3 regions of the Gluconobacter sp. NFX36 genome follow, and region 3 is predicted to be linked to each of the others. Evidence: predicted binding sites of a transcription regulator. Region 3 holds the regulator's gene; each other region holds the start of a gene.
What was found. The regulator LexA, encoded in region 3, represses DNA repair genes until DNA is damaged. The targets are predictions, from matches to a motif close to TGTTCTANNTANGTTC.
Positions count from the first base shown of each region.

Region 1: J4P41_RS13740 (ImuA family protein) is a predicted target of LexA. The motif match lies at 5,350-5,365, and genes of this name have one in related genera.
Region 2: uvrA (excinuclease ABC subunit UvrA) is a predicted target of LexA. The motif match lies at 6,231-6,246, and genes of this name have one in related genera.

Region 1 is NZ_JAGEKJ010000018.1:6,972-17,593, forward strand. It holds gene J4P41_RS13730 (error-prone DNA polymerase) at 1-2,899, opposite strand, end outside; gene J4P41_RS13735 (Y-family DNA polymerase) at 3,126-4,655, opposite strand; gene J4P41_RS13740 (ImuA family protein) at 4,546-5,331, opposite strand; gene J4P41_RS13745 (hypothetical protein) at 5,454-5,729, opposite strand; gene J4P41_RS13750 (SOS response-associated peptidase) at 6,124-6,702, shown strand; gene J4P41_RS13755 (hypothetical protein) at 6,716-7,783, opposite strand; gene J4P41_RS13760 (glyoxalase superfamily protein) at 7,816-8,220, opposite strand; gene J4P41_RS13765 (Fic family protein) at 8,718-9,917, shown strand; gene J4P41_RS13770 (hypothetical protein) at 10,080-10,226, opposite strand; partial or broken gene J4P41_RS13775 (IS5 family transposase) at 10,289-10,622, opposite strand, start outside.
Region 2 is NZ_JAGEKJ010000006.1:50,062-60,683, reverse strand. It holds gene J4P41_RS07795 (peptidylprolyl isomerase) at 1-19, opposite strand, end outside; gene coaD (pantetheine-phosphate adenylyltransferase) at 51-569, opposite strand; gene gyrA (DNA gyrase subunit A) at 562-3,333, opposite strand; gene J4P41_RS07780 (class I SAM-dependent methyltransferase) at 3,476-4,240, opposite strand; gene J4P41_RS07775 (helix-turn-helix transcriptional regulator) at 4,323-5,120, shown strand; gene J4P41_RS07770 (GNAT family N-acetyltransferase) at 5,117-5,584, shown strand; gene ssb (single-stranded DNA-binding protein) at 5,647-6,216, opposite strand; gene uvrA (excinuclease ABC subunit UvrA) at 6,345-9,338, shown strand; gene J4P41_RS07755 (hypothetical protein) at 9,377-9,871, opposite strand; gene J4P41_RS07750 (purine nucleoside permease) at 9,904-10,622, opposite strand, start outside.
Region 3 is NZ_JAGEKJ010000005.1:112,167-122,788, forward strand. It holds gene J4P41_RS06770 (cation:proton antiporter) at 1-743, shown strand, start outside; gene J4P41_RS06775 (L,D-transpeptidase family protein) at 740-1,249, opposite strand; gene J4P41_RS06780 (response regulator transcription factor) at 1,405-2,139, shown strand; gene J4P41_RS06785 (exodeoxyribonuclease III) at 2,157-2,954, opposite strand; gene J4P41_RS06790 (dipeptidase) at 3,035-4,042, shown strand; gene uvrC (excinuclease ABC subunit UvrC) at 4,394-6,277, shown strand; gene pgsA (CDP-diacylglycerol--glycerol-3-phosphate 3-phosphatidyltransferase) at 6,386-6,988, shown strand; gene J4P41_RS06805 (hypothetical protein) at 7,090-7,695, shown strand; gene lexA (transcriptional repressor LexA) at 7,743-8,468, opposite strand; gene rpmG (50S ribosomal protein L33) at 8,776-8,943, shown strand; gene J4P41_RS06820 (FtsB family cell division protein) at 9,047-9,376, opposite strand; gene eno (phosphopyruvate hydratase) at 9,516-10,622, opposite strand, start outside.

The sequences.
Region 1 (10,622 bases), on a different contig from region 3:
GCCGCTGCCGCATCAGCACAAGACCCGTAAGCTGGATCCGGCGCCCATCCCGTAGATAAGGAAGATCCCCGCAACGAACGATCCCTTCTTTTCGCAGTCCCTCCCTCAGAAACGCGACGGGATGCCCGTTCAGACTGAGTCCGGTCGCCCGATAATCTTCATGCACCCAGGATCGCTCTGACATTTGCGGCAGAACAATTTCCGGCTCGACCACTTCCGGCAGCGGAAAGTTCCGCCCTCGATCCGCCGCTTCGAACAACGGCAGCGCCGTGTCCGCTAACCCCTTGATCGACCAGAGCGCAGTACGGCGCATCTGCCCGAACACTCGAAACGCATCCGCTTCCGCGAGACATTCCAGGGCCGAGACCGGCACATCCGCACGCCGCCAGACGTCATCAATACTCTCATAATCCGGCATTCGGGCCGCGATCAGGGCCGCCCCGTGTCCGTTCGCCAGCTCGCGCACCATCCTGAACCCCAGCCGGACCGCCGCGTACCGTCCGTTTCGGCCGCGCTCCAGGGTGCAATCCCATCGTGAAGCATTGATACAGATCGGCCGGACCTCGACGCCATGGCGTTGTGCGTCCTGAACAATCTGCGAGGGCGCATAAAACCCCATGGGCTGACTGTTCAGCAGGGCGGCACAGAACACATCCGGATGATGACATTTCATCCAGGCCGAGGCGTAAGCAATCAGGGCAAACGAGGCGGCATGGCTTTCGGGGAAGCCGTAGCTGCCAAACCCTTCGAGCTGGCTGAACGTCTGTTCGGCAAACCCCTGCTCATACCCGTTGGCCAGCATCCCGTTCACCAGCTTGTCGCGGAACGGCGAGACCCCGCCTGTCGCTTTGAACGTCGCCATCGCACGGCGGAGCTGGTCCGCCTCGCCTGGCGTAAAGGCCGCGCAATGGATGGCCACCTGCATTGCCTGTTCCTGGAACAGCGGCACGCCCAAAGTTTTCCCAAGGATTCCGCGCAGGGTCTCGGACGGATAGGTGACAGGCTCCAGTTTCTCTCTCCTGCGGAGATAGGGATGAACCATATCTCCTTGGATTGGCCCGGGCCGGACAATCGCGACCTGTATCACCAGATCATAGAAAGTCCTGGGCTTCATGCGCGGCAGCATCGACATCTGCGCCCGGCTTTCAATCTGGAATGTCCCGAGCGTGTCGGCTTTCTGGATCATGCGATAGGTCTGCGGATCCTCGGCCGGGATCGAAGCCAGGTCTATGCGGGTCTGGTACACAGTGTGCAGCAGCTCGAACCCTCGCCGCAGACAGCCGAGCATTCCGAGACCCAGAACGTCCACCTTCATGAAGCGCAGCACGTCAATATCGTCCTTGTCCCAGACAATAATCTGACGTCCGTCCATGGCGGTCGGCAGCAGGGGAACAAGTTCGTCCAGCCGATCCTCGGTCAGCACAAATCCGCCCGGATGCGTGCCAAGCTGGCGCGGGAAGCCGAGAAGCTGACGGGCGAGATGAAACGTCAGGCTGAGGCGTCTGTCTTTCAGGTTCAGGCCAAGGTCGGCAGCGCGCGCCTTGCACAGGTCCGGATCCGGCAGGGACGAGGCAATATGTTTGGAAAGCTGGCCGGTCAGATCCTCTGGCAGCCCGAGCACCTTGCCGACCTCGCGCAACGCCCCTTTGGGCTGATAGCGCTGCACGGTGGCACACAGCGCCGCGCGGTGACGGCCGTAATGCCGGTAGATCCACTGGATCACTTCCTCTCGGCGGTCGCTTTCGAAATCGACGTCGATGTCGGGTGGTTCCTGCCGTTCGGCCGAGATGAAGCGCTCGAACAGAAGACCCGAGCGAACCGGATCAATACTCGTGATGCCCAAAGCATGGCAGACGGCCGAGTTCGCAGCAGATCCGCGCCCCTGACAGACAATCCCGAGTGAGCGGGCATGACGCACGATCGTATTCACAGTCAGGAAATATGGCGCGTAGGACAGAGAGCCGATCAGTCTCAGTTCGTGGGCGATCTGCGCCTCGACTTCTGGGGGCACCCCGGCCGGATAGCGACGCGGCAGTGCGGCCTGGACCAAACGTGTCAGGGTGTCCTGCGCACTTTCGCCTGTGCGCTCGGTTTCGGTCGGATACTGATAGGTGAGATCATCCAGACTGAAGGCGCAGGCCTCGGCAATCCGCCGCGTGTTAACCAGAGCATCCGGAAAGGCGGCGAACAAGCGTGCCTGTTCTTCAGGGGCTTTCAGATGGCGATCGGCGTGGACGTGACGGCGGTTGCCAAGAGCATCGACGGTGCAGCCTTCCCGGATGGCTGTGACCACATCCTGAAGAACGTGCCGGCGCGCATCGTGATAAAGAACGTCTCCCGTCACAACGCAGGCCAGACCTTGTGCCGCACTGAACGCCGCGAGTGCGTGAAGCCGCGCGAGATCTCCCGGCTGCCGGAGCATCGACAGCGCGAGAAACCGGATCTCTTCTTCGCCTGCCCTGTGTCCTGGCAGATCCATCAGGCTCTGAACGTGCCCGGAAAGCGCTGCCAGATCCTCGGGCGGTAACAGGATCAGGAGGAGGTCTGGTGCCGCTGCTACGAGATCCTCCCAGCCCAGAAGAAACACGTCCCGCTCGCCTCGGTGATGACCAAGCGTCAGGAGCTGGCAGAGGCCTGCCCAACCCGCGCGATTGCGGGGGTAGGCCAGGAGCGCGCTGCCATCACGTAGAGCCAGACGGCATCCGGGCAAAAGGCGCAGACCGGCCTCGCGCGCTGCCAGATGGGCGCGGATCACTCCGGCTACAGTGTTCCAGTCGGTCAGAGCGATCGTGTCATAGCCCAGGGCTTTCGCCTGAAACATCAGTTCATCCGGCTGACTGCCCGAGCGCAGGAACGAAAACGAGGACGTCACCTGCAATTCGACGTAAGGCGTGCTCATGGCCTAGCGGCGGTGGGGATGGGGGTGCCGGCTGCTATCAGGCGCTTTGCTGGTGGGCGCGCGCATGACCACGAAGCCGGAGCGTTCGAGATAAGCGACCAGACGCTCGGCTACGAGACGCGCCATCAGCTCGGCGGCGTCATGCGTCCGTCATAGCACAACGCGTGCATCAGGACTTCGGCCACGTCCGAAGTGCTGGCCGGGATCAGGTCAGCGCGGGGCTCCATCAGAATATTCCCTGAAGAAACCACGCGCCCGACCCAGACCAGTCATGGGCTCCGTCGCCTTTGCGAAACAGCCACAGGCGCAGGCCGGTCGTGGTCTCGACCTGCCAGTAGTCGCGGATCGCGCCGTAACTTTCGGACGTCTGCCACCACTCGCCAAGCAGACGTTCGGGGCCATCGGCCGCCGCAATGCGATGCGTCTGTCGCTTGAGGATGAACTGGCGGGGCGCACCGTCCGGAAGCAGGGCAGTCACCTGCACCCGGACGGGCAGATCGAACAGAATGTTCGGCCGCGCCCAGAGCATCTGGCTCGCGAAAGGGGGTTTTGCCATGTTGCCTGGAGAAACGCGAGACTGTCCGTCCTCTGGCCAGGCGGAAAACCGGGGCGCAAACTGATAGACGGCTGCAACACCAGGACGGTTGATCAGCCGGTCGATGAGGGTCGCGGGCACCGTGTCGACCTGACGATCTTCTGGGTCTGAAAGTACCGGGCGAGCGGGGCCGGCCTCTATCGGCTCGCTGGCGCTGATCGTGAGGGTGACAGCCTCAATGCCAAAACCGGGTTCAATCCGGGAAATCTGATCTTTGAGGAGGCGCAGGATGCGCGTCTTGTCTGAGGTCCGATCGGACGTGCCCACACGGATGGCCTGGACCGTGCTGTCCACACGGACACAGAGAAAATCGATCTGCCGTGCGCCTTCACCGCGACGGGACAGCAGGACGCAGGCTTTCGGCACGAGAGCTTCAATGACGGTCGCAATCGCCTCGGCTGTGCCGATAGGCTCGACAAGCGAGCGCGACAGGGAGATCCGGTCCCGCACCTGAACCACGCTCAGCGGTCTTGCCTGAAAGCCAACGGCTTCATCCAGACAGGTGAGAAGCTCCGCGCCGAACCGCTTGGCCAGAGGCGCGCGGGGAAGGGCTGCAAGCGCACCAATGGTTGTCAGTCCCAGACGATTGAGACGGGATGCTGTCTCCGGGGCAATCGGCAGAGCCGAGCAGGATAGTTTGTCCAAAGCCTGTTTCTGCTGACCAGGCGGAATGACGCAGGCGCCGTCGAGGCGCGAGCGTGCCAGCGCGCGCGAGGCCGCCGCGCTGTCGCTCAGGACCAGAGAACAGGTATGACCTTTCTCGGAAAGGCGCGTCCGGACAAGAGACAGCATGGCCTCTTCACCACCATAAAGATGGGCACAGCCAGTTGTGTCACTGTACAGGCCATCCGGCGCATCGAGAGCGGGCAGGGGCGACAGCCACAGTAGCCAGCTACAGAGCTCCAGGAGAGCCGCATCATCGGCGTCAGTGTCCTGCTCAACGCACAGGAGGTCCGGCAGGACACTCCTTGCCTGGGCAAGCGGTTGGCCGGGTCTCAGGCCCGCTGCCAGCGCCACCGGATTGACGGCCGTGAGCGTCTGGCGGTTGTGCTCAGGCGCGTGCACGACAAGCGGGCGATCGGGGGGGTAATGATCCTGCTGGCAGAGCTGAAGGCGCTCGGTGTGCCAGAAAGGAAGCCACAGGGCGAGGAAGCGGCGCATGGTCAGGACAGTCGAGGAGCCAGTGAGCAGGACGTCCTCCACGCACCCGCAGCAGCGAGACGGAAAGACGGCGGGGGCCGGGAAGCGGCAGAACCAGTCCCGGCAAACAGAGAGGGGCTGAAGGATGAGAGGTGATCTGCCAGCGTGTGGCGCAGGCACAGGGATCTTTTCCGGAGGAGCGGGAGGTGCTGACAGGGCGCAGGAAGAAGCCAGTATTTCCACTGCTTTCGGCGGCCAGATTCAGGCGACGCACTTCTGTCAGGGAGGGGATATGCGGACCAGCTATCACGACAAGGGCTCGCTCGGGACCGCGCAGGATATCCTCGGCCACAGCCAGAACACTGGCGTCATCGCTCTCAACGCAGATCAGGTGTCGGAGCGAGATCCCGGTCTGGTGCAGTCCCCAGGCATGGAGCTGAGGGGGGACCGTACCCAGCCAGAAAACAGGCTGGCCACTGCGCGCGAGCAGAGGCAGAAGCAGGGCGAGGCTGGAACCAATTTCAAGCGGATCGGGCACCAGAATGTCATGCAGGCTGGCGGTTTTGAGGCCGCCGCCCAGATGGTTATCGACCGGCTGCAGGCCTGTTGGCAGCACCCGGAAAATAGAGTGAGGCAGGCTCCGACGCTCGAGGCATCGGACCTGCTCGCGCAGACGCGCCAGCGCGTTCGAAGTCATGACTGTTCTCCTTGATAAGAACATAAAGAGAACAAACGAGCGCGGGACGCAAGTTAATTTTTAAGACGGATCCCTGCGGAAGACAGCGTTATCACTCCGCCCAGCAGGCTCAAAAGAGCTGTTTATCTGCCCATTTTGAGCGTTGTCAGGGCCTCCTTTGCGGTCGTCACTTCGCCGATAAGGGCGACCTCGTTTGATTCTGTCTGCTCGGCCAGCAGATGCGGAAGGTTGTGCACAGCGTCGGCAGCGGCCTCAATGGCCGAGAGTACACGTTGATGCTCAGGGGAGAGCGTTTCGCTGGATCCAAGCACGCTCTGAGCTTCGGAACGGATGTTCAGAAGAGCCCGGGACAGAAGGTGAAAGGCTTCGGAACGTGCGGTGCTTGTCGGTGTGGTCATGGTCGTCTCCTTTAGCGCGCCTCAGTTGCTGAGCCGCTTCAAGGAGCACTTTACCGATGACCTATGTGAGTGCGGCATGAGGCTAAAGGCTGCCGAGTGCAAAAGACCAAATCGAACTAACCGTATTCAGCCAGCAACGGGGCATAGGAATAATTAGCCAGACAGGCGGTTCCTAACCGTGGATTTGTGGACAGCCGCCTGAAGGCGGTCACTCACGCCCCGGAGACAGCTCTGGCGAGCTGACCACAGGGCGTGGCTCTGCCCACAAGTCCACCGCACAAACAACAACAGCTTTTATTCCTTCTGAAAAGGAAACACAGGCGGACCGATCGGTGTTTTTCTTCTGAGAGCCAATTCCGAATAGGACACCCTGCTTCAGAGCAAGAAAGCGATCATGTGTAATCTGTATGCCCAGACGTCCTCACAGGACGAGATCCGCGCCATTGCGGAGATACTCAATGACCACACGGGCAACCTGCCGCTCATGCCGGACATCTATCCGGACTACGCGGCGCCAATTGTGCGCAACGGGCAGAACGGACGGGAGATGGTTCTGGCCCGGTGGGGCATGCCATCTCCGGCGTTTGCCCTCAAAGGGCGCAAGGTCGACCGGGGAGTGACGAACATCCGCAATACGGCATCTCCGCACTGGCGACGTTGGCTGGGCCTTTCTCATCGCTGCGTCGTGCCATTTACGGCTTTCTCGGAACAGGCGCGACAGGATGACGGTTCGTTTCATCCGGTATGGTTTGCAGCTGATGCCACGAAGCCGCTCCGCTTCTTTGCTGGGATCTGGACGTCCTGGACCTCGGTGCGCAAGCTCAAGGAAGGCGAGGTCGCGCCCTACCATCCCAAAGCCATGCCCGTCATTCTGGAAGACCGGGAAGAGATCGAGACTTGGCTGACGGCCCCCACACTGGACGCCCTGAAACTGCAGAGACCGTTGCAAGAGTCATCCCTTCAGGTTCTTTGAACAGATGACAGGTCTAACTGGCCATCTTTCCCTTGAGGCGGGCGATTAGCCGGGAACTTCGCATCATGGCTTCATCTGCCTGATTCATGGCAGAAGCCAGATCCTCATAGTCGAACTGAACCGGATCCAATCGGGTTGGAGGCGGGAGCTGTGCACTCTCTTCCGCCAGCACAGACTGTGCCGTGAAAGAATCATTCTTACGCGGACGCCCGCGTTTTCGGCCAGGCACGGGTCGGTTGGGTGGTGTCACAACATCGCGAAGGGGGGTCAGTCCGGCAAGGCTGAACAGGCGATGAGCGGCCCGATGGGTGACTTCCACAACAATGCCTCGGTCCTGGAACACGCTGAGAAGCTGTAGCGCGCTTTTCAGCGACATGCCGAGACGATCCGCCAGCATGGACGCGGACATGAGCGGCTGGATCGCCAGCACATTGATCGCCTGGGGTGCGCGCGAATGCCGACGTTGCGCGCCGCATCTCTCAAGCGCCTGCCTCCTGGCTCGCTCCAGCTGACGGAGGAGATCGTGCGCCTCGCGGACTTCGGCCAGAAGAGCATCAAGCCACCAGCACAGCCAGGACTCAATTTCCCAAGGGGTTCCTGGCGTGAGTGACTCAATGCCTGTCAGGATCAAAGGCGTCCGGAGAATATCATGGGAATGCCAGTACCGCCCTAACGCTGCACAGAAGGGAGCACGGTGACGCCCGGACGCCAGCCAACGATGAAAAGCACTGCCTGCATCGAGGATCGGTCCCCAGCCTGACGACTGATCGTTCAGGAACGCTTCAGCTTCGGCAATGGCATTTGTCTGCATCTCATCCGGGTGAGCATGCCAACGCCAGAGCGTAAAGGCATGAGAGGCAGCATCCACGGACGTGCCGCGCTCGAAACTGTCCTGCCCGACCACTTTCGGAGCAAGACCATGCAGTTCAGCGACGAGATACCAGGGATCAATCATCCAGCCATCGACAGCGCAGTGACGCTGGATGGCAGCCAGGCGTTGTCGGAACACAACAGCAGGCGTCACTGACGCCCCTCTCAGCGCCTGGTCCAGACGTCCCAGTTCGAGACTGAGGCGGGTCAATCTTTCAGCGAACGGAGGAGCAGCCACTTAATCTACGAGGCGTCGCTCTTGGAAACGTCCGCAGCATAAGAGTTCCATACGGGCTCCAGATACTCGATAAGCTCTTTCGGCAGGGGAATGGAATGAGTGGTCTTAATCAGCCGGTCGCCTATCGGCTCGATCTGATCCATGGAAAATGGAGGAGCATCCTCTACCTCTCCGACGAAAACCGGCTCGACCAGTGTCCACTTCAGGCCGGAAGTAGTCGTGCCCGTCTTTTCGGTGTTTGCACGCTGGAGTTCCACGGGCACTGACTTGGAGAGGCTGGCCTTCAGGGCCGCAAACGTCCGGAACCCGTGCTGTTTGGAGAGGCGTTCGAGAGCTTGCGTGTAAGACAATGCGCCAGACTGGCTTTCCTGTCGGGCCTGTCTTTTGAGTACTTCAAGAGAAATCGTCATCTGAAATCCTCGACCGGAAAACTGAGTCACAGGGCCTAATTTGCGTCACACTCCGAACGGGACGTTATGACAATGCGTCTGAGAGACTTTTCCGTTGTTTCACAGGCCGGAAGGCGCGCTATGTCTCTCGCCTTTAGCAGGATAATTAGCATCTTTCATCTAGACTGAACAGGATTACAATCGGTTGATTTGATCGTTAATTGGACGTGCGAACCCTTGTTCCCAGGGCGTAGATAAGCTGCTCACTAGACTTTCACGCGGTACGACATTTTAGTCCAACCAGTGTCCCAACAAGGGGGGATTAGCTCTCTGAGTCAGTCAGGGCCACAACGCCCTAGTTGCGTAGCAGTCGTCTGTCTATCGTCAGGACAAAATGTTGATTGCATCCATATCCGCGAACCTTTCACACAGCCCCGAAAAGAGAAAATTATTGAAATCTTTCTTTAATAACCTTTAATAAGATTGTCTTTTCAAGTTCTCTGATAAAGGTTTGGGGCATGAAGCGAACTGAACTATCCGGTGGTGTCCGTGAGCGTCTGGTGCGTCTTCCAGCCCCTTATGAGCATCACTACGGGGTGCTTCCTCTCCCTCTTCCGGAGGAAGGAATTCCTCTTGAAGAAATCACAGCGGTGCATTCCGAAGCCCAGCTGGCATTGGGACAGGCTGATGAGATTGCACGCTCTCTTCCAGACCCTTATCAGATCAGTCGTATTCTCAGCCGCCGTGAAGCTGTCAGCAGTTCGGCGATGGAAGGAACCCATAGCACCCTGGATGAACTTCTTATTGCTGACGAAGATGACGATCAGGGGGGGCAGGTGGTTCGACAGGTTCGGGATTACGCGCTGGCTCTGGAGCGGTTCGTGCCATCGGCTCTTATTGCGGGCCGTCAAATCTTTCAGGTCGATCTGATCCAGAACCTGCATCGGAGTGTACTCGGCCATGATGCGTCCTACCGGGATACTCCGGGAGACTTCCGACAGGAGGTCGTATGGATCGGCGGCAATGGGCATATTGCCTATTCCGTCTATAATCCTCCACCGCCGGCTGAAGTCCCTCATTTTCTGAAAGATACCCTGGATTACATGCGGGAAGATGGGATGCAGATGATGACCCAATCCTTGATTACCCGGATGGCGTTAGCCCACGCTCATTTTGAGGCTGTTCATCCGTTCCGAGACGGGAATGGTCGCGTGGGCCGGCTCATGCTGCCCTTGATGATGGCAGCTGAGAAACAAGTTCCGCTCTATCTTTCACCGTATATAGAGTTCCACAAACAGGCTTATTATGCAGCACTCAAACAAGCACAGCAGAAACTAAACTGGCTTCCTCTGATCGGCTTTGTATCGAATGCCATTGTTCAAACGGTTCAGGAGTTACGCATCACCCGTGGAGCGCTCAGAACCCTGCATGCTGCATGGTTGACCCGTCGTTCATTTCGAAAGGGATCAGCAGCGCTACGAGCGCTTGATATCCTTACGGATTATCCGGTTCTAACGGCGCCACGGCTGGGAGCTTTGCTGTCGATTACGCCACCCGCTGCTCACACGGCAATTGGCCAGCTTTGCCAGGTGGGGATCCTAAGAGAACGAACTGGCTACGCCCGCAATCGGATTTACGTTGCAGACGACGTGCTTGGCATCCTGAACCGACCCTTTGCGGAAGATCCTATCGTTCCAGGCACGGGTACCCAACTTTAATGCTGTTTCTTTGATTGTGGTCGGCGAGAAAACGAGACGCTTGTATTTTGACTTCTGGGCGCTAAAAGCTATGTCGCATAATATTTGTTATGCCAACTATAATGCATTTGCATGCTGGAGTTCATAACCAATCGGTTTGATGAAGCCTCTTAAAAATTTCGGTCATGCCTTTGGCCAGGCGTTCATTCCAAACCGCGCAATTTCCATCAGCCGCTCCTGTGATGCTCCGTCACGAGCTTGGACGGCCATGCCGCGTAGGAGGGATCCGTAGAACGCTGCTAGAGCCTCAATATCGGTACCTGTCGGCAAATCTCCTACCTCCACCCTGTTGCAGGCATGCAGCCATAGCGCCTTCTGCCTGTGTCCGCTGACTAGGTTTCGTGGACAAAGGGTATCCACTGGAGGACTGACACTAGATTGACAAAGCCGAGGTAAGATTCCTTGGTTTTGTCGTATCGGGTTGCGATGCGCCGCCAGTTCTTGAGCTTGTTGAACAGACGCTCGACGAGGTTGCGCCAGCGGTATTTTTCGCGGTCGTGCACGATAGGCTCGCGCCGGTTGCTCTTGGCGGGGATGACCGCTTCGACGTCGGCTTTCGTCAGTTCCTCACGGATGGCGTCGGCGTCATAGCCCTTGTCGGCCAGCAACGCCTCAATCTTGTCTGCGATCATGCGGAACAGCGGACCGAAGCCCTGGATGTCGTGG
Region 2 (10,622 bases), on a different contig from region 3:
GTACTGCGGTCTCAGACATCTTGGAACCTTCCAGAAATCAATGAAGGTTCCTATGTCGCCCTTCGACCCAGTTTCGACAAGACGAGACTTGCAACATCTTCACTGACAAAAGACGAAATATCGCCATCAAGCCGGGCAATTTCCTTCACGATCCGGCTGGCCGTCGTGCGATGCCCCTCAGAAGACAGCAGAAAAACCGTCTCGATCTCCGGCGCAAGACGCCGCAGCGCACCAGAAAGCTGGCTCTCAAAGTCGAAATCCCCCCCTGAGCGAAGACCACGCACAACCGTGCCCGCACCAGCCTTGCGCACTGCATCGACCAGCAGGGTATCAAATCCCAGAACTTCAATCCGGCTAGCATGAGGCAGTTTGGATACCTCATGCCGCATCATCTCCAGACGCTCTTCCAACGTCAGAAGCGGATGCTTGCCCTCATTGACCGCCACACCAACCAGCAGGCGATCAAAAAGAGCAGACGCACGATCAATAATATCCAGATGACCGAACGTCACCGGATCAAACGTGCCGGGATAAAACCCGACACGTGGATCAGTCCGCCCCTCAGGCATCAGGAGTAGTGTCACCCGCTGGAGCTTCGCCATCCGTTGCAGCCCCCTCAACAGGGGCTGCACCTTCCTGCGTAGCGACGACATCCCCTTCGATCAGGTCACCCTCCTCCCCGTCATCTTCCACAACAGGGAAGACACAGATAACCGTCTCGGTGTCGTTCAGTCGGAACAACGTCACACCACTGGCCTGACGCGCCATGACACGCACCTGAGACACCGGCAGACGGATCAGACGACCCGTATCCGTCACCAGCATGACGTCCGTGCCATCCAGCGTCGGAAGGGTCCCAACCACTTCCTTGCCACGACGATTGGCCGAGAAGGTCATGTTCGTGATGCCCTGACCGCCACGGCCCGACACACGGTAATCATAGGCAGAAGAACGACGACCAAACCCGCCATCGGTTACAGTCAGAAGTATTTCTTCCTGCTGCTCCAGCTCCTCAAAGCGCTCCTGCGTCAGATCACCAGCGACCTCTACCGTTTCTTCATCACCGGACACCACATCCTCTTCGGTACCCTCAGCCAGCGCTGCATTCTCAGCACGACGTTTCGCATTGGCCATCCGCAGATACGCAGCACGCTCTTCAACGCTCGCATCCACATGGTTGAGGATACACAGCGAGATCACGGCATCCCCGTCACCCAGACGAATACCGCGCACACCCGAACTGCCACGACCGGCAAACACACGCAGCGTGTCATCCGTGATCTGGAAACGGATACAGCGGGCGTTCTTCGTCGCCAGGAACACGTCCTGACCTTCACGACACGTCGCCACACCGATAAGGGAATCACCCTCATCCAGCTTCATCGCAATCAGACCGGACGCCCGGATATTCCGGAAATCATTCAGGCGATTACGACGAACATTACCGCTGGCCGTCGCAAAGGTGAGATGCAGGTCTTCCCACAGCTCCTCATCCTGCGGCAACGGCAGCACTGCCGTAATGGCGTCCGAACCCAGTTCCGGCAGCAGATTGACCAGCGCGCGGCCCTTGGACGTCGGAGACGCTTCCGGCAGATGCCAGACCTTGGTGCGATACGCCTTACCGCCCGAGGAGAAGAACAGGACCCACTGATGAGTATGGGCATTGAAGCTGCGGATAATGACGTCATCACCACGACGGCCGGAAGCCGTCCGGCCACGTCCACCACGGTTCTGTGAGCGGAACATCTCAAGCGGCGTCCGCTTGATGAAGCCGTCACGCGTGATGGTCACAACCATCTGACCCGGCTCGATCAGGCTCTCGTCAGACTGATCGCCCAGCGCATCGGAAATTTCCGACATCCGCGGGGTCGCAATTTCTGCACGAGCTGCCAGAAGCTCATCCCGCATGACTTCCATGCGGCGGATATGGCTCCCGATGATCTCAAGCAGCTCACCAATCTTGGCAGCAACTTCGCTCAGTTCACCCTGGATCTTCTCACGTTCCAGACCGGTCAGGCGCTGCAGACGCAGTTCCAGAATACCGCGAGCCTGAGCTTCCGTAAGGCGAACCTTGCCATCAAAGATGATATTGCCTTCGTCCTGGATCAGCTCCAGCAGAGGCACAACTTCGCTGGCGTCCCACTCACGCGCCATGAGCAGTTCGCGCGCCGTTGCCGCATCCGGTGCGGAACGGATCAGAGCGATGACTTCATCAATATTGGCAACAGCCAGAACAAGACCGACCAGCAGGTGGCCACGATCACGAACCTTGTTCAGATCGAAACGGGCACGACGCAGAATGACGTCTTCACGGAAGCGGATAAACGCTTCCAGAACGTCCTTCAGACCCATCGTGCGCGGCTTGCCTTCATCCAGCGCCAGCATGTTGACGCTGAAAGACGTCTGAAGCTGCGTGAAACGATAGAGCTGGTTCAGCACGACTTCCGGTGTCGCATCGCGCTTCAGCTCAATGACAACGCGCATTCCGGAACGGTCACTCTCGTCGCGGATATCGGAAATGCCTTCGATTTCCTTGGCACGGACGAGATCGGCAATCTTCTCCTGAAGCGTTGCCTTGTTCACCTGATATGGGATTTCCGTAATGATGATCGCCTGACGATCCTTACGGATCTCCTCGATCTCAGCACGCGCACGAACCGGTACAGACCCACGCCCCGTCTCGAACGCCTTGCGAATGCCACTCCGGCCCATAATGATGCCGCCGGTCGGAAAATCCGGACCGGGGATGATCTGCATCAGCTCATCCAGTTCAATCGCCGGATTGGCAATCATCGCCAGCGTGGCATCAATGACTTCGCCAGGGTTATGCGTCGGAATGTTCGTAGCCATGCCGACCGCGATACCCGAAGCGCCATTCACCAGAAGATTCGGGAATGTCGCCGGCAGAACCTTCGGCTCGTGTTCGCTTTCGTCGTAGTTTGGCTGAAAATCAACCGTATCCCGCTCGATATCATCCAGCAGGAACGACGCAGACTTGGCCAAACGGGCTTCGGTATAACGCATGGCGGCCGGGCTATCGCCATCGACCGAACCAAAGTTACCCTGCCCATCAATCAGCTTGACGCGCATTGACCAATGCTGCGCCATACGAACCATGGCATCGTAAATCGAGCTGTCACCGTGCGGATGGTATTTACCCATCACGTCACCGACCGCACGAGCAGACTTGCGGTATGGCTTGTCAGACGTAAAGCCACTCTCGCGCATCGCATACAGGATGCGACGATGGACAGGTTTCAGGCCATCACGCACATCAGGCAGGGCGCGCGAGACGATCACCGACATCGCATAGGCCAGATAGGAAGAGCGCATCTCCTCCTCGATCGTCACCGGAAGACGATCGGAAGGTACAATATCAGTCGGCTCGTTCAGCTCGGTCAAGACAGGTCCACCACGCTAAAATACAGTCCGCACAGCATAGCCCATGCGCCGCCTACATGCCACACCTACCCCATTACGGCCTGCTTCCCGTGAAAACGGTCACGTCCAGCAGGAAACTGCCGTCTTCTTCCAGCCCCAGCCGTTCCTTAACCACGGCCGGTGCCCCACGCTGAAGCGAACGGATCCCGTCCACGCGTTCTACAGGCGTCTGCGTCCGCGCGACCCAGCTTTCAAAAGCCATCCTTAAACGACTGCGCGTCAGTCCCTTCACCAAAAAGCCGGACCGCCCCAGCGCGCTCACCCACTCCCCAATGGAGTAATCCCGCACATGCGAAATATCCCGCATGAGTTCCAATGTCTGAAGCCAGCTATCAGAAACAGCATCTTCAGGGGCTGTCACATCAACGAAAACTGCCAGACCACCGGGCTTCAGAACCCGCCGAGCCTCACGCAACCCTGCTTCAAAGCCATCCCAGTGATGAGCCGTAAAACGGCAAAGCACCGCATCAAAGGCGCAATCTTCGAACGGCAGATTTTCCGCCGAAGCCTGACGAACTTCAATATTGCTTAGCTCACGCCTGGATGCCTCATCCTGAACACCCCGCAACATACCCGGTGTAATGTCACAAGCCATAACCCGCTCGACATGAGGCGCCACAGCATAGCTTACATGACCACCCCCGCATCCGAGATCCAGAACATGCTCAAGCCTGCGTCCCTGAACGGCCTGAACAATGGCGTCCAGATCAGCGCCCTGACTGTGAACCGTACTTTCAACATAAGCCGAGGCTCTCGCCTCATAGTGTGAGGCAGCAAACTGCCCAGCCTGCTTCGTCATCGACTGTTCTCCTTCTGAAAACACCCTCCCAACATTCCAGGCGTGGTATAAGATCCTAATTTATCATGGTATAATTTGTACTATGCCAACAGATCGTCGCCAGACCCTTGGTCAGTTTCTTCGCACACAACGGGAAAAGCTCTCATCTTCGCAGGCAGGACTGCTCGTCGTTCCTCACCGCAGACGAACACCCGGGCTACGACGCGAAGAAGCCGCCCAACTCTGCGGCATCAGCACGACCTGGTACACATGGCTGGAACAGGGTCGGGATGTCACTTGCTCTCCAGCGAGCCTGTCGCGCATTGCCACGGCCCTGCAAATGTCTTCCACAGAAAGGCGTTATCTTTTCACGCTTGCTGAACTCCGCGATCCGCACCAGATCACCCCTTCAGTCGCAACGCCGAACGCATTGCTGAACCTGCCCAAACAAATCAAAAGCCCGGCATACCTGCTTGACCCGCTCTGGAATGTTCTGAGTGCCAACGATCCTGCCAAAGACCTCTTCACAGGCTGGATGGACAGCCCTGAGCCCAACCAGCTCCGATATGTTTTCCTGAACCCTGAGGCGAAAACATTCCTGACGAACTGGCCCGACCGCTCAAGACGCCTGCTCGCAGAATTCCGCGCTGACACAGCCCACCTTGCCAGAACCACGGCGTTTCAGGCCCTGACCTCTGCCCTTCAGGCTGAAAGCCAGGAGTTTCTCCATTTCTGGCAGGACCAGCGTGTTCTCCCCAGAGAAGGCGGCCAACGCAGCTTCAAGCATCCAGTCCGTGGAGTGTTGAACTACGAACAGATAACTCTCACCCCCGCAGAACACACAGGGTATAAACTTGTCATCCTGACGCCGACCTCAATTGAACAGACAAGCGCATCATGAGCCCGACATTCACCCTCCATCCCGCCGATTTTTCCAATCCGCAAACGCGTGACCTTCTGGCCCTTCACCTCGCAGGAATGCACAAAAACACCCCAGCCGGACACGTCTTCGCCCTTGACCTGTCAGGCCTCATGGTACCTGAAATCGAAGTCTGGACTGTCCATCGACAGGATCGCGTAGCCGGAATCGGTGCACTCAAGCGCCTGAACAATCAGGCCGGCGAGCTCAAATCCATGTGCACCCATCCTGACTTTCTGAGACAGGGCGTCGCCAGTACTCTGCTGGATCACCTTATCCACAGAGCGCGCTCCGGAGAGCTGAAAACACTCAGTCTTGAGACAGGACGTGGGCCGTCCTTCGACCCCGCTCTAACCCTGTATCAAACCCGAGGCTTCCAACCCGGCGAAGCTTTCGGCGACTATGAGACTTCCGAATTCAACCAGTTCTTCCATCTGGTCCTCTGAACGTAAGCACCAGATACAAAAAAACCGGACTGACATTGCCAGCCCGGTTCCAAAAAGACCCCTCAGAACGGGATTTCGTCATCAAGATCGTTATCCGGCGGCGCATCCCAGCCACCACCCCGGTTGCCACCGCCAGACGCCCCACCTGAACGACCGCCATCATTATTGCCGCCGCCGAAGCCACCGCCCCGGTTGCCGCCACCAAAGCCGCCACCGTTGCTGTTTCCACCGCCGTAAGACGAGCCGCCTCCGTCGAAGCCACCCTCGTCGCCGCCACTGCGGTTGCTATCCAGCAGCACCAGCTCGCCGCGGAAACGATCAATCGTCACTTCTGTCGTGTAACGCTCCTGGCCTGACTGATCGGTCCACTTCCGGGTCCGCAGTTCGCCTTCCAGATAGACCTTGCGGCCTTTGCGCAGAAAACGCTCCGCCACATCGCCCAGACGATCATTGAAGATCACGACACGATGCCATTCGGTGCGCTCCTTGCGCTCACCGCTCTGACGGTCGTTCCATGTTTCGGACGTCGCAATCGTCAGATTGACGATCTTCGAGCCTGACTGCGTGTTCCGGACTTCCGGGTCCTTGCCCAGATTCCCGACCAGAATCACCTTGTTGACGCTACCTGCCATTCCGTACCAACCAATTTTCTCGAATTGTTCTTTTCATATAGGGCGTGAAAACCCATCTATAAAGTGATCTAGCACCGTTCAGGCGCGTTGCGAACACAATTGCCTTTTCTGCACATCCCGGGGTCTTCGTGAGCTTTCCAGACAATCATTCGATCCGTGTCCGTGGCGCACGCGCCCACAACCTCAAGAATATCGACGTCACAATCCCTCGTGACTCGCTCACAATCATCACGGGCCTGTCCGGCTCGGGGAAATCTTCGCTCGCGTTCGATACAATCTACGCAGAAGGCCAGCGCCGCTACGTTGAAAGCCTCTCGGCCTATGCCCGCCAGTTCCTCGAACTGATGGGCAAACCAGACGTGGACTCCATCGAAGGGCTCTCTCCCGCCATCTCGATCGAGCAGAAAACCACTTCAAAAAACCCCCGCTCGACCGTCGGCACGATCACGGAGATCCACGACTATATGCGTCTGCTCTGGGCGCGCGTGGGTATTCCCTATTCTCCTGCCACTGGCCTGCCCATCGAAGCCCAGACCGTCAGCCAGATGGTGGACCGGGTCATGGCGCTCCCGGAGGGCATGCGCCTGATGCTTCTCGCCCCGGTCGTCCGTGATCGGAAAGGCGACTGCAAACGCGAACTCGCAGAGCTGTCCCGCAAGGGCTTCACCCGCGTCAAAATCGACGGTGAGCTTTACGAAATCGCCGAAGCCCCGGAACTGAACCGCAAGACCCGCCACAACGTGGAAGTGGTTGTGGACCGGATCGTCGTTAAACCCGATCTGGAATCCCGCCTGGCCGACAGCTTCGAAACTGCCCTCGAACTCTCTGATGGCCTGGCCTACGCCGAGGAAGTCAAACGCGCTGACGACAAGACCGCTCCAGCCCACATCGTTTTCTCCTCCCGCTTTGCCTGCCCGGTCTCGGGCTTCACGATTGAAGAGATCGAGCCCCGCCTGTTCTCCTTCAACGCACCAATGGGTGCATGCCCAACCTGCGATGGTATCGGAACAGAAACGCATTTTGATGCCAATCTGATCGTCCCGGATGACAGCCTGACACTTGCCGAAGGCGCCATTGCCCCATGGAAAGGCGCCAGCACCGACTGGTACGACCAGACACTTGCCGCCCTCGCCCGTCACTGCGGCGACACTATGAATACACCATGGGGCGACCTGAAAGCTGAAACACGCGACCTGATCCTCAACGGCTCCAGCGAAGCGATTGCCATTCCCTACCGCGATGGCAGCAAGGTCCACACCGTGACCAAACCTTTCGAAGGCGTGCTGAAAAACCTCCGCCGCCGCATGGCCCAGACCGACAGCATGTGGGTTCGGGAAGAACTGTCGCGCTACCAGTCCGAAAAACCCTGCCACGTCTGCCATGGCGCGCGCCTGAAACCAGAAGCACTCTGCGTGAAGGTCAATGACCTGAACATCGCCGAAGCCTCGGACATGCAGATCCGCAAGGCCCTCGACTGGTTCTCGGGCGTCGAAGCAACCCTGACACCTCAGCGGGCCGAAATCGCCCGCCGCATCCTCCGCGAAATCACGGACCGCCTGCACTTCCTCGACGATGTGGGGCTGGACTACCTCACGCTTTCCCGAGGATCGGCCACGCTGTCCGGCGGTGAAAGCCAGCGCATCCGTCTGGCTTCCCAGATCGGCTCCGGCCTGACGGGCGTCCTGTATGTGCTGGATGAACCCTCCATCGGCCTGCACCAACGCGACAACGAGCGCCTGCTCGGCACGCTGGAGCGCCTCAAACGCCTCGGGAACACCGTCATCGTCGTCGAACATGACGAAGACGCCATCAGGGCTGCCGACTATCTGATCGACATGGGGCCGGGTGCCGGCACGCGGGGCGGAAACGTCATCGCCACAGGCACCCCCAAAGAAGTGGCCAAGAACAAGGACAGCCTGACGGGCGCCTACCTGTCAGGCCGGAAATTCATCCCCGTCCCGGAAAACCGTCGCACCTCTGACAAAACGCTCACTCTCGTCGGCGCCAAGGGCAACAACCTCAAAAACCTGACCGTCGATTTCCCACTCGGCACATTCATCGCCGTAACGGGCGTATCAGGCGGCGGCAAGTCTACGCTGGTTGTTGATACGCTCTACAAGGCTCTGTCCCGACAGCTCATGAAGTCGAGCCAGTCCCCGCTGCCCTATGACCGGCTGGAAGGCGTGGACAATCTCGACAAGATCATCGAAATCGACCAGTCCCCCATCGGGCGTACACCGCGCTCCAATCCTGCCACCTATACAGACCTGTTCGCTCCCATCCGGGACTGGTTTGCCGAACTGCCGGAATCCAAAGCGCGCGGCTACAAACCCGGCCGCTTCTCCTTCAATGTGAAGGGCGGCCGTTGCGAAGCCTGTCAGGGCGATGGCGTCCTGAAAATCGAAATGCACTTCCTGCCGGACGTGTTCGTCACCTGCGACACCTGCAAGGGTGCGCGCTATAACCGTGAAACACTGGAAGTAAAGTTCCGCGGCAACTCCATCGCAGACGTGCTGGCCATGACGGTGGACGAAGCACTGCCTTTCTTTCAGGCCGTCCCGAAAATACGTGATCGTCTGGCTATTCTCCAGCAGGTCGGCCTAGGCTATGTCGCTCTCGGCCAGCAGGCAACAACGCTTTCAGGCGGTGAAGCCCAGCGCGTCAAACTCTCCAAGGAACTCGCCAAACGCGCAACCGGCCGTACGCTCTACATCCTCGATGAGCCAACGACCGGCCTGCATACGGAAGACGTTCGCAAGCTGCTTGAAGTACTTCACGCACTCGTCGATCAGGGCAACACTGTTCTGGTCATCGAACACAATCTGGAAGTCATCAAAACGGCAGACTGGCTGATCGACATCGGACCGGAAGGTGGAGACGGTGGCGGCAATATCGTTGCAGCCGGAACACCGGAAGATATCGCGGCTTGCAAAGCCAGTCACACTGGGCGCTTCCTCGCCCCCCTCCTGAACGCGCCTGACGTCCGCCAGCCACGCGTCACAACCGCAGTCATTACGGCTCAGAACATGATCGACGCTCTACCGCCCCGAAAGGCCAAAACCAAACTGACAGCAGAGAAGCCAACCCGAGGCCGACCAAAAAAGACGAAAACGCCTGCATGATGGGAATGGTCCGGCTCTCTCCCACGGGAAAGAGCCGATTACCCAACCCCGAGCACCATCAATAGCCCAGCCGCCAGAAACACAAGCCCATTGAAGAGGCCATGACAAAGGGCCGTAGTCCAGAACGGACTAACCCCTTCTGTCACCTCGGCACGCCGGTAGCAGAGATAAAGGCAAGTTCCACCAACTACGCCCGTACAAAGCGCGGTCAAAAAACTGCGATGAAAATGAGCCCCACCGTAATGGGCCCACACAAAAGGCCCCACACACGCAATCCACGCCAAACCGGGCGCAAAAGCTTTCCTACCAAACAGTCTGTCCACAATCCAAATGGGAATCCAGAAGTTCAGAAAGGTCTCGACAACAGGCGCCAGCAAAACGGCTGATAGAACCAGCGCGACTGGATTAAGATCGGTGTCAGAATGTTCAGGCTGCCACCCAGCCCAGTCTATCAAGACATGCAGCGGAACAGAGAGCAGAAGCCCGATCAAGGCATAGCGGAATGCAATCCTCCCACTGATCGGAAATGCCACATTCTGCTCCCCCTGCACGCCTGTATCCTGCATCAGGGAACATGACCCGGAACATGGTCTTCATAGACCGACCAGTGTCCCGCCAGTTCATGCACAACAACACTTCCCACACGCCATGCCGCTTCATAAGCGGGCAGACCATCGCCCGAATACTCTTCCGATACAGTCTCATACGCCTTCCGCCCCTTTGGCGGCAGCGTGTAGTTGGACGCCGTGCGGAGAACCATCAACCGCTGGAAATCTGCTTTCTTCATCCGGTCCAGACGCACCATCGCTGATGCAATCGCGGAATCCTCCATGTTACTCATGGCGAACACGCCCTGAGCGTTCGTGAACATCTTCACCCAGTCCCGCGCGTACTGGTTCAGATAATGCCCATGCCAGTAAAGATCCGACGCAAAACTGTCTCCCTGAATAACGGAAGGCGCTTTCAACGCAGCGGGATACTCGGCCCATCCCTTGGAATAAGCCCGCATTTCCGGCGTATTCATAAGCTTCACCGTCTGCGTGCGCTCCCACGCCCAGTGCGAAAGCCCAGCATTCAGTGAAAAGATAATCGGGTACCCTGCATTCGGCCCATGCTCCTGATCCGACCCCTCAAGCGTTCCAGGCCGCACCGCGCCAGCCGCATAAACGCCGTAAGGCCAGTCTTTCGGCACTTCACGCATATCAATGGACTGCGCCACATCATTCACAACATACCGCGCCCACGCTGCTGACCCAACGGACATGACCTGTGGATCAGCCCCGG
Region 3 (10,622 bases):
CAGGATACCAGTCTGCCGATCTCATCATGCCAGCCGTGTTCGCTGTCATCGCTGTGACAATGATCCTGCATGGTTTCTCGCTCCGGCCCATTGCAAGAGCGTTGAAACTCACCCTTTCAAACGATCCGGCCATTGCCATTCTGGGCGCCAGCGGATGGTCTGTTGATCTTGCAGCCTGCCTGCACCGGGAAGGTATTCCAGTCCTTCTGGTCGACAACAGATCGAGCGCCCTGATGCCGGCAGCGCAGATGGATATTCCGGTTCTGCGCACTGAACTCTTGTCTCAGCACGGACAGGAGGCCCTTGAGGAGCGTCCTGCTGATTACCTGATCGCGACGACGGGTGATGGTATTTATAACGGCATGATCTGTGGCCATCTGGCTCCGGCTATGGGGCGGGAACGCGTATTTCAGATCAGCCCTGGCGTGGCGAGACTGGATTTCTATCACGGTCTGTCTCGTGACTCGCGTGGTAAGGTTCTTGGAGAACCTGCGTGGAACTACACCCTGTTCGATACGCTTTTCGAACAGGGGTGGCGCTTTACGTCCCGCGTTGCAACAGACGCGAATGCAGGCGGTTTCGGAACGGATGATAACCGACTGGATATCCTCGTCAGTCGACGGACAGCCATCCTTATTCGATCCGCCGAAGACCCGACAACGATCGTACCGATGCCGGGAGATCTTATGATTTCCATGGTCCCACCTACCGATCAGACCAAAGGGGATGGGGAAGCGTCTTAGGGCGCTTCCACAATAATCGAGGTTAGCCCCTGTGCTAGGACGCGGCGAAGATCGCGTTCCTGTAAAGCAATGCACCCTTCCGTAAACCCCGTCACAGTCGGCAGATGCAGGAAAATTGCTGATCCACGCCCCGAATCGGGTTTGAGATCGTTCCATCCCATCACAATGCAGAGATCATAAGCATGGTCTTCCCTCCACATTTTTTCGCATGAGGCGGCGTGGGGAAGAGTAACCGGACGGTTGTAATCGCAAGAGCCCACGTCATCACACCATCCATCTGATGGAGCGATTGGCTCAATAGGCAAGCCGGCGCCGGAAACCGGCCTTTGCGTACGGTCAGCACGATAGAGAATACGGCGCAGCGGTAATTCTCCCACCGGCGTCGCGTGATCACCTTCGCGCTTGTCAAGGCGTATGCCGCCTGATCCAATCAAAGCCGGAATGATTTCATTTCGAAAGTGGAGAAAAGCGCGGTTTTCAGCGATTCTCAAATTAGCTTTAGTCATCAGGCTGTTTTCTTTTCAATTTGCATTTGTCATACCTCATGTTGCAAGTTTGCTTCGCTTTCCAGCAATGGGGAGAGAAGAATTAGATGCGTGGCTTATCAACGCGAACCCACGCGGATGTGACGCTTCCGCTCAGATAAGACGAGACAGGTATTATGGCAGGTCCCCGCCCCATCCTCGTAGTTGATGACGACGACACACTCCGGCAGTTGCTGGCAGAACAGCTCCAGCACGGTGGCGAACTTGAGACAATTGAAGCGACTTCTGTCGCGACTGCTCGGGAACTGCTGAAGAAGCCGGGGGCACGCTATGATGCGATGCTGCTGGACATCACCCTTCCAGATGGGGATGGACGCGATTTCTGTGCGGAGTTGCGTCGTGAGGGAGTTCGCATGCCAATCATCATCCTGACCGGCTCAGATGATGAAAGCGATATTGTTCGCGGCCTGGATGCCGGTGCCAATGATTACGTGGCAAAGCCTTTCCGGATTGGCGAACTTCTGGCCCGACTTCGCGCACAGCTTCGGATTTTTGAAAACAGCGAAGATGCCGTTTTTGAAATTGGGCCTTATGCATTCCGTCCCTCCGCAAAACTCCTCGTCGAGACCGCGCGTAACCGCCGGATCCGTCTGACGGAAAAGGAAGCAGCGATCCTGAAGTATCTGTATCGTGCAGGGCATCGCCCTGTGGCACGTCAGGTTCTTCTGAACGAGGTTTGGGGCTACAACGCAGCCGTCACGACCCATACGCTTGAAACGCATATCTATCGTCTGCGTCAGAAGATCGAGCCGGATCCGACCAAGACATCCCTGCTCATCACGGAAGGGGGCGGTTATCGCCTTGATCCAGAGGGCAAAACAGTCGCTACAGCGGAATCACTCCCGGCCTGAAGCCGGGAGCAAGCCGGTCAGGCTGGATCAAAATCCAGCACGACCGGCACATGATCTGACGGGCTTTCCCAGTCCCGCACATCCCGACGAATACGGATATCCCGTAATCCCGGCATCAGGTCAGGCGTCATCCAGACATGGTCAAGACGACGCCCACGGTCAGACTTTTTCCAGTTTTTGTTTCGATAAGACCACCACGTATAGAGCTTGGTCGGTTCAGGCGTGATACGCCGCATGGCGTCCTGAAAACCTGTCGCCATCCAGGCATTGAGCCGTTCTGTCTCCGGCGGTGTGTGGCTGACGATCTTCAGAAGCTGACGGTGACTCCAGACGTCATGCTCCAGTGGCGCAATGTTAAGGTCTCCAACTACGATGCTGCGGGCAGGGGGCGTCTCCGAAAACCAGGCAGCGGCTTCTTCCACAAATGCAAGTTTGTGGGCGAACTTCTCGTTTTCTTCCGGATCAGGAATATCGCCGCCGGCTGGAACGTAGAAATCATGCAGCAGAACCGGACCGCCAGGGGTCTCGATGGAGGCCGCGATATGCCGGCAATCCTCGCGGCTACACCAGTTTGGAGTGTTCGCAACGGACGTCAGGGGCAGTCGCGAAAGAATCGCCACCCCGTTATAGCCCTTCATGCCGCGATAAAGCTGATGGGGCAGTCCGAGCGCCGTTAGCGCTTCAGCCGGAAAGAGCGGATCGGGAACTTTCGTCTCCTGAAGGCAGACGATGTCCGGGTTTTCCTCCTCAACCAGCTTCTTCAAGAGCGGCAAGCGAAGTCGGAGGGAGTTGATGTTCCATGTAATCAGACGCATCACCTCTGGATCGACTGAATTGCCCTCTTTGACAAGCACCTCTTGCGTCAAGAAACCCTGCACCCGATCTAGGACGTATCATGACTGACCTTCACGACACGCTTCTCACTTTCGACACTCATATCGACATTCCATGGCCTAACATGAACGATGCCTGGTCTTCGGATAACCCGCGGAAAGTGGATGTTCGGAAGTGCCATCAGGGCAAACTGCGATCCGTCTGCCTTGCAGCCTACATCCCACAAGGGTCACGCGATGAGGCAGGGCATGAAGAGGCCTGGGAGCGTGTGCAGGCCATGCTGAAGGTCATTGTTTCTCTGGGAGGAGAGCAGGACGGGCTGGTGGCTCGTGTCTGCCGGACAGCTCAGGATGTTCGTTCAGCCTTCAAAAACAATGCTCTCGCCATCGTACCTGCCATTGAGAATGGTCATGCTCTTGGTGGTGTCCCCGCCCGAATTGGCCAGTTGGCCCGGGACTATGGCGTTCGATATATGACGCTGACCCATAACGGGCATAATGTGCTGGCGGATGCAGCCATTCCTCTCAAAAGCCTGAACGATGTCACCGCGCTTCATGGTGGCCTGTCAGAACTTGGCCGCGAGGCAATTCGTGAGATGAACCGGCATGGCGTTCTAGTGGATGTCTCTCACACCGCGAAGTCCACGATGATGCAGGCGTCTGAACTCTCCACGACACCTGTCTTTGCCAGCCATTCCTGCGTCCGCAGTCTTTGCGATCACCCTCGCAACCTTGATGACGAACAGTTGGATCGGCTCAAAGAAACTGATGGCCTGATCCAGATTACGGCCATGGGGTCTTTCCTCCGCAAGGGAGGCGGCGGAACTGTCGAAGATCTGGCACACCATGTGGCTTACGTTGCCAAGCGCATCGGTGTGAGGCACGTGGGCGTTTCGTCTGACTTCGATGGTGGCGGTGGCATTCCTGGCTGGGAAGACGCAACAGAAACGCGAAACGTGACCCGTGCTCTGCAAGCTGCTGGATTTGGACCGGACGATCTTTCTGCCATCTGGGGTGGTAACATGCTGCGACTGATGGAAAAGACCGAACAAGCATCAATTTCATTCTGAAAATCGTCCTGAGCTCAGCCAAAAAGTTCTCTCAAACAGGAACAGAACGGGACCATAAAGACTTAAAGCGAAGTGCACTCGTCCACCATGCTTTTAAGAGTCAAGAGGTCCCGTTCAACCAAAGCCAAGAATGGGAAAAATTTCTCACCCATCCATGCAACGGAAAGAATTTATAAGTCTTTTCAATTATTTACGTTTAATGATTAAAAAATAGGCAATCTGACGGCAGGGCTTGCAAACCTTGGCCTTCATGATTCTGTCATGGAGCAACCCACAGACTTGTCCACAGGTTCAGTGGATGACTGAAGAACCGGCATGAATGACCTCACGCCCAAGGAGATGGAAACAAGAATGATGGGTGAGGAAGTCCCTGTTCCGACTGTTAAAAAACAGGGCGTGGACGCAATCCGCGAGGCTCTGAAGACCATTCCCTACAGCTCTGGCGTGTATCGCATGCTGGGAGAGAAGGGGGAGGTCTTGTATGTCGGCAAGGCGTTGAGCCTCAAGAAACGTGTGTCGTCCTATACGCGGATCAACCAGCTTCCTGAACGCCTTCGCCGTATGGTGTCCATGACGGTCTCAATGGAGATCGTCATTACCAGAACGGAAGCAGACGCGCTTCTGCTGGAAGCAAACTACATCAAGCGCATGAAGCCGCGCTTCAACATCCTGCTGCGGGACGACAAGAGCTACCCCTGGCTGATGCTGACGGAAAATCACGAGTTCCCGCAGATCACCAAGCAGCGCGGCAAACCGGTTAAAGGTGCGACATACTGGGGGCCGTTTGCTTCGGCCTGGGCTGTGAACCAGACCCTGAACCTTGTGCAGAAGACCTTCCTTCTCCGCTCGTGTTCGGACTCTGTTCTGAACAGCAGAACCCGCCCGTGCCTGCTTTTTCAAATCAAACGCTGCTCCGCACCCTGCGTGGATCGCATTTCCAAGCCTGATTACGCCGAACTGGTGATGCAGGCGAAGCAGTTCCTGTCAGGCAAAAATACCGAGCTACAACAGGAACTGGCGATCGAAATGGAGCGGGCTTCCGAGGCCATGGAATATGAGAAGGCTGCGGCGATCCGCGATCGTATCCGCGGTTTTGCCAGCATCCAGAACTCGGGAATTATCAATCCGGCGTCCATCAATGATGCCGATATCGTAGCGATCTGGCAGGACGCAGGTCAGACCTGCATTCAGGTTTTCTTCATCCGAGGCAGCCGAAATAATGGCAATAGGGCGTTCTATCCCGTCCATGCCGAAGAAGAGGCTCCTGCGGATGTCCTGTCAGCATTCCTGCTGCAGTTCTACGACAACAAACCTCCGCCACCGTCCATTCTGGTGAATCATGCCTTGCCAGAACAGAAACTTGTTGAGGAAGCCCTCAGCATTCGGCGGGAGCAGAAGGTTGAAATCTCGTTTCCGCAGCGTGGCGAAAAAAAGAACGTCGTCGATCACGCCGCCCTGAACGCGCGCGAAGCGTTGGAACGGAAGCTTGCGGAAAATACGGGCCAGAAAAAGCTGCTTGAAGGGGTAGCGAAGGTTTTCAACCTTACAGAAACGCCCAAACGTATCGAAACCTATGACAACTCACACATCATGGGGCAGGCGCCTTATGGTGTCATGGTCGTGGGCGGCCCGGAAGGGTTTGAAAAACGATCCTACCGGAAATACGCCATTAAAGGGCCTGTTACTCCCGGAGATGATTTCGGCATGATGCGTGAAGTCATGGAACGTCGGTTCGGCAAGGACAGGGAAGACGGCGAGAGACCCGAAGATTGGCCGGATCTTCTACTGATTGATGGCGGGCTGGGACAATTCAATGCAGTCCGCGCGGCCCTGAATGATCTGGGCGTGACGGACATTCCCATCGTGGCGATTGCCAAAGGGCCGGATCGGGATGCGGGCAGAGAATGGTTCTTTACGGAAACCCAAGCCCCATTCCAGCTTCCACCACGAGACCCGGTTCTTTACTACCTCCAGCGCTTACGGGATGAGGCTCATCGCTTTGCCATCACAACACACAGGGCAGGGCGCTCCAAAGGACTACGAAAATCAGAACTGGATGACGTTCCGGGAATCGGCGGTGCTCGCAAGAAAGCTCTTCTGAATCACTTTGGCTCTGCAAAAAGTGTGAGACAGGCCAGCCTTGAAGAGCTTGAAACAGCGCCAGGAATCAGTTCAGGCATTGCCAGAGCCATATACGGACATTTTCATCCTGAATGGCTCCGGACGCAAAGCTGACATTTCCGTGAGGATCGAGGCTCCATCTCCTTTTGGCACAAAAAATACACACATCCCGAGCAGATTGGCGCATACCGGAACCAACCAAACTGTTCTAGACTGCCTTCGATGCTCACTGATCTGCCAAATGTCCTGACCCTGCTTCGCATAGCGGCCATTCCAGTTCTGGTCGCTCTGCTAGCCCTGCATTCCGCACTGGGGAATGTAGCAGCCTGTGTTGTCTATACGGCGGCCTGCATCACGGATTATCTGGATGGCGCTCTGGCACGCCGGTGGCAGATGCTGTCCGAACTGGGGCGCATGATGGACCCCATCGCGGACAAGCTCCTGGTAGGAGCCCTGCTACTGGCTTTGGCTGGCCTGACGGTTCTTCCGGTATTCTCGCTCTACGCCGCGATCATCATTATGCTGCGCGAGATCCTCGTGAGCGGTCTGCGTGAATATATGGCTTCCCAGCGAGAAACCCTTCCATCTACCCGTCTGGCAAAATGGAAAACCGGCATCCAGATGGTCGCCATTGGCTTCCTGATTGGTGGAGACAAGGCCGCTACCGCTCTTCATCTGTCCTTTCTGCCCGCCACGCTGATTGGTGGTATTCTGCTGTGGATCTCTGTTATTCCAACAGTTCTCAGTGGCTGGGGCTACCTTACAGTTGGCCTTTCCAGAATGATGGCATCTGATCCGCGCAAGTCCTCGAAGATCGTATCCTGATCCGAACTGTGCACGATTATTATTGCAGTTATCCTCCCATCATCTGGCGCTTTCACGCAATGACCGCTAAAGGTCAAGGATCGACCTTATGGGAGTATGCAATGCGTAAGGCCGCTCTATTGGCATTACCTCTCGCCCTGAGTGGCTGTTCGGGCATGGGCAAATTTTTTAATGACACAGCCCTATGGTCAGGCGGCAATCCCAACGCACCACGTGGGGATAGCGAGAACTTGCGCCGCGCTCGCGGAGAAACAGTTGCCTCCACGCCGATCCTTCCGGAAGGCGGAAATATGTGGCCTGGCTCTCCCCAACCTCTCCCAACCCTGAAAGATGTTGAAAACCCCGACAGCGTGTTCAATCGCGCTTTGGGCGACCCCGCAACCTATTTCGGAGGTGCCTCCATTGATAAAACGTTTATGGGTGGCATTGCCGGGTCTGGCGCGTTGGGCGCTATGGGTCATCAGATGAAACCGGGAGACAGCATCTCGGCTGGCGAAAGCTCCGATGCACATCATGGAGTATCTCTGGACCGGAGCAATCTTGTCCCAACGCTTCCAACAAGCGTTCCCGATAATGCGCCTCATTTCCTGTCAAAAAATCCTGACAAGACTATCATTATCCCGAACGGGGATGGCACGAGCACACTCATCGCGCCTGACGGAACAGTCCGGGTCGTCCGCGGCGTTCCGTCATCACCCAAACAGTAATACTCTACGTTTCCTGCAAGCCTTAAGGACTTGCAGGAAACACGTCGTCAATACTGGCGAAATAGCGCTACCAGACGACCTTGGATCCGTACGCGTGATGCGGGAAGAATACGAGTTTCATACTCCCGATTAGCCGCCTCAAGAGCAATCGTAGACCCACGACGACGCAGTTTCTTGAGTGTCACTTCCTGATCATCAATCAAAGCCACAACAATCTGGCCATTATCTGCCAGTTCGCCACGACGAATGATCGCTACATCTCCATCTAGAATACCGGCTTCGATCATAGAATCACCCGCAACGGTCAGGGCATAATGTTCACCCGTGCCAAGCAGGGAAGAGGGCACCTGAATATGTGCGCTCTCATCCTGAAGTGCCTCAATCGGAAGACCTGCCGCAATACGCCCATAGAGGGGAATCTGAACACTCACATCTTCGATGGGCGAGCGTGGGGCTTCCGAAAAAGCCCCCTCCATGGTCTGGCGACCGCCTTCAACAACTGTCGGCACAAAGGGAGCCTGTGGAGCGACACCATCCGCATGAGGCGCATCTGTGCCCATGTGAGGGAGACGCAGAACTTCCAGTGCTCGGGCACGATGATGATGCCGACGCAGAAAGCCTCGCTCCTCAAGAGCAGAAATCAGGCGATGAATCCCGGATTTGGACCGAAGCTCGAGCGCATCCTTCATTTCGTCGAAAGAGGGAGAATATCCGGTCCGGCGAAGGTGCTCGTCAATATATAGCAAAAGCTGGTGCTGCTTGCGCGTCAGCATACAGGCGCTCCCATGCGCCTCGGTGGAGGCATAATCTGAAAACCGGCAGAACACATGACCAACATGTATCTCCCTTTTGTTCTTTATAGGTTCCTCTTTACGCGACTACAAGGAGATCAATGTCCTGGAAACATGGCTTTTAGCGGCTAAAATTGATCATTTTTCCGAAAAAAGACACGTTATCAGCGGATTTTCACGAGAAAGCCTTGACCTGAGACAGACAAATCAGCATGGTGCGCCGAACTAGATCAACCTGCTGCTTTGACACTTGCGAGCGGCATCAGGACGGCGCAAGCCCGAGGGTATCATGGCAAAAACCAACGTTATTCAGATCCGTCTCGTTTCGTCGGCTGACACCGGCTACTTCTATGTCACGAAGAAGAACGCACGTTCTGCTACGGGCAAGATGGAAGTCCGTAAGTATGACCCGGTCGCTCGCAAGCATGTGACCTTCCGCGAAGCCAAGATCAAGTAAGACCTCGCGGATCATACGAGTTTAAAAAGGCGGCCTTACGGTCGCCTTTTTTGTTGCCCCCACAAAAAAAGAACCGATTAAGCGGTTCTTTCAAAAACTGACCTCAGAAAAGCTTGTCGTGCGGACCGTAGGGCACAACGATATCGCCATTTTTAGTAAGATTGAGCATGGCCCGTGACCGCTCATCGAGGATGTCAGCATCAAGTGCCTTTTCTTTCAGAGCCAGCACCCGCCGATGCCAGACAGCCTGCTCATCCTTGGCATCCTGTTGCGCCTGAAGAGCCTGCTGCTGAAGAACGAGCTGATCCTGATACGCGCGAATACCATGCGCCCCATGGAGAGCATTCCAGCCGAAATAAGCCGTTAGGGAAAGAAACAGGACTGGCGGCGCAACCGTACGGATGGCGCGCTTGATGAGTCGAAGAGGTCTCACGCGGGGTACAGTCTCCCTTGGCTTTCAAACGTCCTGATAACCTACCTCAGAGAGACAGAGCGAAACAATCATTCATGTCAAAAGACACCTGATTATTTTCCAAAAGAAAAACCGGCCCCAAAAGGGGCCGACTTTCTGGTCAGGCATTCTTGAGAATGCTGCGACCTGCATAACGTGCCGCGCTACCGAGTTGCTGCTCGATACGGATCAGCTGGTTGTACTTGGCCGTACGATCAGAGCGGGAGAGGGAGCCCGTCTTGATCTGCCCACAGTTGGTCGCAACAGCCAGATCCGCGATCACAGCGTCTTCCGTCTCACCGGAACGATGGCTCATCACGCAGGTATAGCCAGCCTTGTGAGCCGTCTCAACAGCTTCCAGCGTTTCCGTCAGCGTGCCAATCTGGTTGACCTTCACGAGAAGGGAATTGGCCGTGCCAGCCTTGATGCCACGACGCAGACGCTCAGGGTTCGTCACGAACAGATCGTCACCGACGAGCTGGAGCTTACCACCCAGACGTGAGGTCAGTTCTGCCCAGCCTTCCCAATCATCTTCAGCAAGACCGTCTTCGATGGAGACGATTGGGTACTTTTTCGTCAGTTCTTCCAGGTAAGAGATCATACCGGAAGAATCGAATTCCTTGCCTTCACCCTTCAGGTTGTAGCGGCCGTCGGCGTAGAACTCAGTCGCAGCGCAATCGAGCGCAAACGTGACATCATCACCCGGACGATAACCCGCAGCCTCAACAGACTTCGTAATAAAGCTCAGAGCTTCGTCAGCAGACTTCAGGCCCGGAGCAAAGCCACCTTCGTCACCCACATTCGTGTTGTGACCAGCAGCGGACAGACCTTTCTTCAGCGCTGTGAAGATCTCAGAACCCATGCGTACGGCATCAGCGATCGTTGGCGCGCCAACCGGCTGGATCATGAATTCCTGAATGTCGATCGGGTTATCTGCGTGCTCACCACCGTTGACGATGTTCATCATCGGAACGGGCAGGGTGTGTGCAAAAACGCCACCGACATAACGGTAGAGCGGCAGTTCCAGCTCTTCGGCCGTCGCCTTGGCAACCGCAAGGGAAACACCAAGGATGGCGTTCGCACCGATGCGGGACTTGTTCGGCGTGCCATCCAGTTCGATCATCGCGTTATCGATGGCGATCTGATCTTCAGATTCGGCGCCCTGCAGCACTTCAAGGATTTCGTCTTCAACGAACCCACAGGCCTTCAGAACACCCTTGCCGTTGTA